Regions from separate parts of the Noviherbaspirillum sp. UKPF54 genome, predicted to be linked through region 2. Evidence: predicted binding sites of a transcription regulator. Region 2 holds the regulator's gene; the other holds the start of a gene.
What was found. Region 2 encodes FNR, which switches genes on or off when oxygen is low (the NO sensors DNR and NnrR bind a similar motif). Its sites were predicted from a motif close to TTGATNNNNATCAA; they were not measured.
Positions count from the first base shown of each region.

Region 1 (3,410 bases), 1.2 Mb from region 2:
TGCTGGCGCGCTACCATGGCGGCGTGGGGCTGCCCTCTTCGGTCGAAAATATCGACTACAACCAGCGCCAGGTGATGAATATCGAGGCCAAGCGCCGCATCGCGAAGGCCGTGGCCAGGCAGGTGCCGCCGGGCTGTTCGCTGTTGATCAATATCGGCACCACCACCGAGGAAGTGGCGCGTGCGCTGGCGCACCATCCCGGCTTGCATGTGGTGACCAACAACCTGAACGTTGCCGCGATCCTGGCCGACAACCCGCAATGCGAAGTAATCGTGGCCGGAGGCGTGGTACGCGCACGCGACCGCGGCATCGTCGGCGAAGCGACCATCGATTTCATCCGCCAGTTCAAGGTCGATATCGGCATCATCGGCATTTCCAGCATCGAGGCGGACGGCACGCTACGCGACTTCGATCCACGCGAAGTGAAGGTGGCGCAGGCGATCATCGAGCAGTCGCGCGAAGTGTGGCTGGTGGCGGACCACGACAAGTTCGGGCGCCAGGCGCTGGTGCGCATGGCTCACATGTCGCAGGTCGACATCCTGTTTACCGACGCGAGGCCGCCGGAAGCCTTGAACAAGATGTTGAAGGAAGCGCAGGTCAAGGTCGTCATCGCTTCCTGATGCAGGCGGACTGCCACAAAAAACGGCGCCGGAGCGCCGTTTTTCTCGTTCTTCGCAATCGATTCAGCCCAATTGCTTCAGTAACGTTTCCGCATTGGATACCTCGAACTTGCCTGGCTGTTCGACGTTGAGCTGTTTCACGACACCATCCTCGACCAGCATCGAATAGCGCTGCGAACGGATGCCCATGCCTCTGGCCGTGAGATCGAACTCCAGCCCGAGCGCCTTGGTGAAGGCCGCGCTGCCGTCGGCCATCATGCGCACCACGCCGGTCGCCTTCTGGTCGCGCCCCCAGGCGCCCATCACGAATGCGTCGTTGACCGAGATGCACCAGATTTCATCAACGCCCTTGGCCTTGAACTTGTCGGCCGCCGCGACATAGCCTGGCACATGCTGAGCCGAACAGGTCGGGGTGAAAGCGCCCGGCAGGCCGAAGATCGCGATTTTCTTGCCCTTCGTCAGCTCGCCGACCTGGAAGGTATTGGGGCCGAGGGAGCAGCCCTCGGATGCGGTTTCGATAAATTCCGACAGGGTGCCTTCGGGCAGGCGTTCGCCCACTTTGATCGTCATGATGCGGTCCTCTTCTCTTTTTAATGTGGCAAAGAAAAAACGCCGCGCCCACCCGGGCGCGGCGTGCAAACCGCAGTATGCCTCGTTCCAGCGAACGTTGCAGAAAGGCTCGGCAGCCCCGCATCCATATACCGGGTTTCGCGCGTGGCGTCTATATGGCAAAGGGATGACCGCCTATCCTCCCCTTTGCGTGTATTCGGAGAAAATTGATTTGAGTCAATCACAATAGATGTATCCGGCAGGTATCTTCCGTCCAAGCAACTCATTTTTTACTCATTGCCTCAAAGGCCCATCATGAAAGCTTCGATCAAGACGATATCCGCCCTGCTTGCAGCGGCAGGCATGGCAATCAGCCTGTCTCTCCCCGGCGTCAATGCATTCGCCGCCAAACCGGCTCCGGCCAAATCGGCGGGCGATTTCGGCCCGCCGCAAGGGCCGGCCATTCACGCCACGCTGACCAGCCCGCCGTTTGTTCCGCCTCCGATCAAGCGCAAGTACCCGGCCAAGGTCATCGTCGACCTCGAAGTCGTCGAAAAGGAAATGCAAATTTCGGAAGGCGTCAGCTACACCTTCTGGACCTTCGGCGGCACCGTCCCCGGCAGCTTCATCCGCGTGCGTCAGGGCGATACCGTCGAGTTTCACCTGAAGAATCACCCGAGCAGCAAGATGCCGCATAACATCGACCTGCACGGCGTGACCGGCCCGGGCGGCGGCGCCGCGTCGAGCTTCACCGCGCCGGGACATGAATCGCAATTCACCTTCAAGGCACTCAACGAAGGCCTGTATGTCTACCACTGCGCCACCGCGCCGGTCGGCATGCATATCGCCAACGGCATGTACGGCCTGATCCTGGTCGAGCCGCCGGAAGGCTTGCCGCCGGTCGACCGCGAATACTATGTGATGCAGGGCGATTTCTACACCACCGGCAAGTATCGCGAAAAAGGCGCGCAGCCGTTCGACATGGAAAAGGCGATCGATGAACGGCCGACCTATGTCGTGTTCAACGGAGCCGAAGGCTCGCTCACCGGCGACAAGGCGTTGAAGGCGAACACCAATGAAAAGGTGCGCCTGTTCGTCGGCAACGGCGGCCCGAACCTGGTGTCGAGCTTCCATGTGATCGGCGCGATTTTCGACCGCGTGCGCTTCGAAGGCGGCACCCGCACCCAGGAAAACGTGCAGACCACGATGATTCCCGCCGGTGGCGCTGCGGTCGTCGAGTACACCACCCACGTGCCGGGCAGCTATCCGCTGGTCGATCACTCGATCTTCCGTGCCTTTAACAAGGGTGCGCTGGCGATCATGAAGGTCGACGGCCCGGAAAACAAGGCGATCTACTCCGGCAAGGAAGTGGACTCGGTCTACCTCGGCGACCGCGCACAGCCGAACATGGCCGCGGTGACTGCCGCGACCAAGGCTGCCGCGAGCGGCAAGCTGACTGCCGAAGACCAGATCAAGGCCGGCAGCCAGCTGTTTGCCGGCACCTGCTCGGTCTGCCACCAGAGCAACGGCGCGGGCCTGCCCGGCGTGTTCCCGCCGCTGGCGAAATCGGACTTCCTGAACGCGGACCACAAGCGCGCCATCGACATCGTGCTGCGCGGCCTGAACGGCAAGGTCACCGTCAACGGCAAGGAGTACGACTCGGTCATGCCGCCGATGAACCAGCTCAACGATGACGAGATCGCCAACATCCTGACCTACGTGATCAACAGCTGGGAAAACAAGGGTGGCCGCATCACCGTGGAAGAAGTCAAGGCAGCTCGCGCCAAGGCCGCACCGGCCGTGAACGCCGGCCACTAAGACGACACGGTAATCAAAGGAAGGCATGCGATGAGCAAGTTCCGTCAATCCCTTCACGCCACGGCAGTTGCAAGCGCACTGCTGCTGGCGGCAGGAATCGCATGCGCGGCGCCGGCCGGTGCGAACTATGCGCCTATCCAGGCCGGCGCTTTCACCAGCGTGCTTTCCGGCGACGCCGACAAGGAGCCGGTCAAGGTGGCGCCGTTCGCGCTGCGTACCACGCCGGTCACCAACGGCGAATTCCGCGACTTCGTATTGCGCCACCCGCAATGGCAGCGGGGGAAGATTCCCGCGACCTTTGCGGATGGCAGTTATCTGCACGACTGGCAAAGTCCGGCGGATCCCGGCGCCGACAAGGCAAACCAGCCGGTGACCAGCGTCAGCTGGTTTGCCGCGCAGGCTTTCTGCGAAAGCGAAGGCGCG
Region 1 is NZ_CP040128.1:2,996,667-3,000,076, forward strand. It holds gene FAY22_RS13800 (DeoR/GlpR family DNA-binding transcription regulator) at 1-620, shown strand, start outside; gene FAY22_RS13805 (peroxiredoxin) at 684-1,190, opposite strand; gene nirK (copper-containing nitrite reductase) at 1,533-2,987, shown strand; gene FAY22_RS13815 (formylglycine-generating enzyme family protein) at 3,018-3,410, shown strand, end outside.
Region 1: a site for FNR is predicted at 1,397-1,410, ahead of nirK (copper-containing nitrite reductase). Genes of this name have one in related genera too.

Region 2 (3,410 bases):
CCTGCGCCCCCTCGACCGCGCTCGCCAGGGTGGAGAGCCTCTCCAGCGCCGATTCATGATGCACGTGCTCCGACGAGATCGTGCACGCCGAACCGGGCTGGCGCGCTTCCATCGCGGTATGGATGAACTGGTTTTCATGCTGCAAATGCCTGCCGCAGAAAACAATCAATGCGCGGACCTGCCCCAGGACGCAGGCCACTTCCCCACCGTCGGAGCCATCCATGGCGCCGACCGCTTGAAGCGTATCGCTCATGAAAAGGCGCAAGGCCTTGTGAATGTGGGCATAAATATCGAAACGCTGAACAACACCTGTGGCGTGCGACTGGGAAGGGGAAATGGCCTGTTCCATGAAGGTCTCCGATCGTTTGGCGGTTGCAAAAGAAGTTCAATTGACGACAGGCCTAGATTACGGACTTATCCGGACCCGTTTTCTTAAAACTTCATTCAATAAACCTTAAAAAAACCTTAAGTTCGGAAGCACGCCTTGTGGCCGTCGCGCGCCAAAGACCATACCGATCACAAGTGATATTTCAACCACACGACCTACGAGAGGAGCGGTAAAATATTGCGATGCGTCAAAAGAGACTGATAAGCTTCGTCCTTCCCGGGCTCGACCTGATCCGGGATCGCGTCGGCTCGCTCGGCGTTGACTTCCCGATTTTGGGAACAAAAGGAGCGTCGAACGCTGCTCCTGTTTTTGACAGTTGTAGCAGCAACGAACATCCATTGCGGCCGCATTCTGGCTTGGCGCCTTGATGTTCAGGGTTCACCGCATGATTTGCCTTGGTATGGCACCGGTTAATCCACGATTTTGCTTGCTTGGTACGGGATTTGCATTAGGATTCTTGACCTGGCTCAATTTTGACCCGAACCCCAAAACGCCTAAAAACCTACAGCGAGCGCGAACATGATTCTGCATAGAATGAATTCTGCCGATATGACTCATCCCGCCTATTCTTCCAATGCATCGGGTGCCGCGAGCGCGCAAGACTTGCGAGCACGCTGTTCCGCCTGTGGCATGCACCAGCTCTGCCTCCCTACGGGGCTCGGCTCGACCGAAATGGACAAGCTGGAAAAGATCATTGGGCGCCGTCGCCGCATCCCGCGCGATGGCCACCTGTATCGCGTCGGCGACCCCTTTACCAACCTGTACGCGATCCGCCTCGGCCATTTCAAGACACACCAAATCAATCCCAGCGGCGACCAGCAGATCACCGGCTTTCAGATGGCCGGGGAACTGTTAGGAATGGATGCCATCAGCACCGATCGTCACCACTGCAACGCCGTGGCGCTGGAAGACAGCGAGGTGTGCGAGATCCCGTTCGCGCGGCTGGAAAGCCTGTTTGCCGAAATTCCGACGCTGCTGCATCACTTTCACCGGATGATGAGCCAGGAAATTACGCGTGAACAAAGCGTCATGCTTTTGCTGGGCAACATGCGGGCGGAACAACGCTTCGCCGCCTTCCTCAGCAATCTGTCATCACGTTATTCCGCACGCGGCTATTCTTCCACCAGCTTCCAGTTGCGCATGACACGCGAGGAAATCGGCAATTATCTCGGCCTGACCATCGAAAGCATCAGCCGATTGTTATCTAAATTCAAGAAGCGCGGCTGGATCAAGGTCAGCAACCGTGAACTGGAACTGCTCGAACCGAACACGCTAAAGGCAGTCGCCGCCGGCACCCTGAGCTGCGCATGATGCGCTTGGGCCTGCGGACAACGCTTAGAGATAAAAAAACCGGGCGCAAGGCCCGGTTTTTTTAGAAACATCAGAAGGGTGGTCGGCGTTCACTCGGCACACCGACCAGATAACAAGTCAGCATGCTGGCCAGTGCACAAAACATCCAGAAACAGAAAAATCCTACGGTATACGCTGCCATCGGACTTACGTCTAGATGAACTCCGAGCATTCCCAGGTCACGCGGATCAAATAGCGAAAAGAAAAAACCTTCCGCGACAATCGCGACCAAAAAAGACGGCCACAAGACGACCATCATCAACCGCGCCATCAAACCACCCTCCTTTCGGCTTCGTCTTTATAAAACGCCATATCAGACTGGCATTCTCGCGTCTCTTTTCTCATTATTGAGAATCGATTTTGATAATCGAGAACGCTCCCTGATACGATATTCGATTTCAAGCCGATCTGCACGCGGCGCGCCAATCCTCATCCTTCGGCGGGCGCGAGGTCAGGCGACAACACGACATCATGCTGTTTTGGCCATGTCCAGACGCCGGTCAGGCGCCAGTCGCGCGCCTGATCTTCCACCTGCACTTGCCAGTTCGCCTGCTCGAGGAAAGCCAAGTCGATCGAGAAATTCCCATTACTATCCGGCCACGCCTCGCGCACGATGTCTTTTTCCGGCAGGGTCGAATGCACCAGGCGGATGGATATCTTGCCGGTCACCGGACGCTGCGGGCTGTCGATATGGCCGATCAGTTTGCCGGCCGCCGGATCGAAGCGCACATTCAATTTCAAGTGCAAATTCGCCGCTACACGGTCGCGCCGCAAGTCTTGGTTGATCGCCTTGCCCTGCTTGTAGTAGTCGTCTACCACCAGGGCATCCGGGCGACTTACCGCGAGCCAGGCGGTGAAGCAGCCTGCCACGACCACCAGGAACGGACCCAGCATCAGAAACCACGGCCAGCGGTTCGCATACCAGGGCGAACCATCGTCCGTCTTCAAACTCGGATCAGCGCTTTGCATCACAATCTCCTTGCATTTAACGCGGTACGAAAAATACCGCCTTTTCCTTCACTTCGACATCCGAACCGTCGGTCGACTCGACTTCGAACATGATCTTGTTCGAACCGGGTTGCCCCTTGCCGTGGGCGATCCGCACGCGCACCGGTACGGCCCGCGAACCGGTCGCGGGCAACGCCACTTCTTCCGCGCCCGCCAGAGCGATGGTCTCGATGCCGGAAACCTTGATCTTATACTTGTGCGGGAATTCGTCAGTGTTCATGATCTGCAGGCGATACACGTTCTCGATCATGCCGTCCTCCACCTCACGCCCCATCGCACCACGGTCGCGGATCACGTCCAGTTTGAGCGGCGTGCGTGTGAGCAGCGAACCCAGGAAGCCTGCCACGATCAGCACCAGGATGCCCGTATAGATGAGCACGCGCGGGCGCATCGTGCGCTGCCGGATCTGCTGCGGGGTGAAATGGTTTTTTAATGCGTTTTCGGTGGTATAGCGGATCAGCCCACGCGGCGAGCCGACCTTGTCCATTACCGAGTCGCAGGCGTCGACGCAGGCGGCGCAGCCGATGCAGTCGTACTGCAGGCCGTTGCGGATATCGATGCCGGTCGGACATACCTGCACGCACATCGAACAGTCGATGCAGTCGCCCAGGTTCGACTTGGCAGCCGACTTGCTGCGCGCGCCGCGCGGATCGCCGCGTTCCTT
Region 2 is NZ_CP040128.1:1,833,757-1,837,166, forward strand. It holds gene FAY22_RS08465 (hemerythrin domain-containing protein) at 1-349, opposite strand, end outside; gene fnr (fumarate/nitrate reduction transcriptional regulator Fnr) at 1,019-1,699, shown strand; gene FAY22_RS08480 (FixH family protein) at 2,168-2,707, opposite strand; gene ccoG (cytochrome c oxidase accessory protein CcoG) at 2,724-3,410, opposite strand, start outside.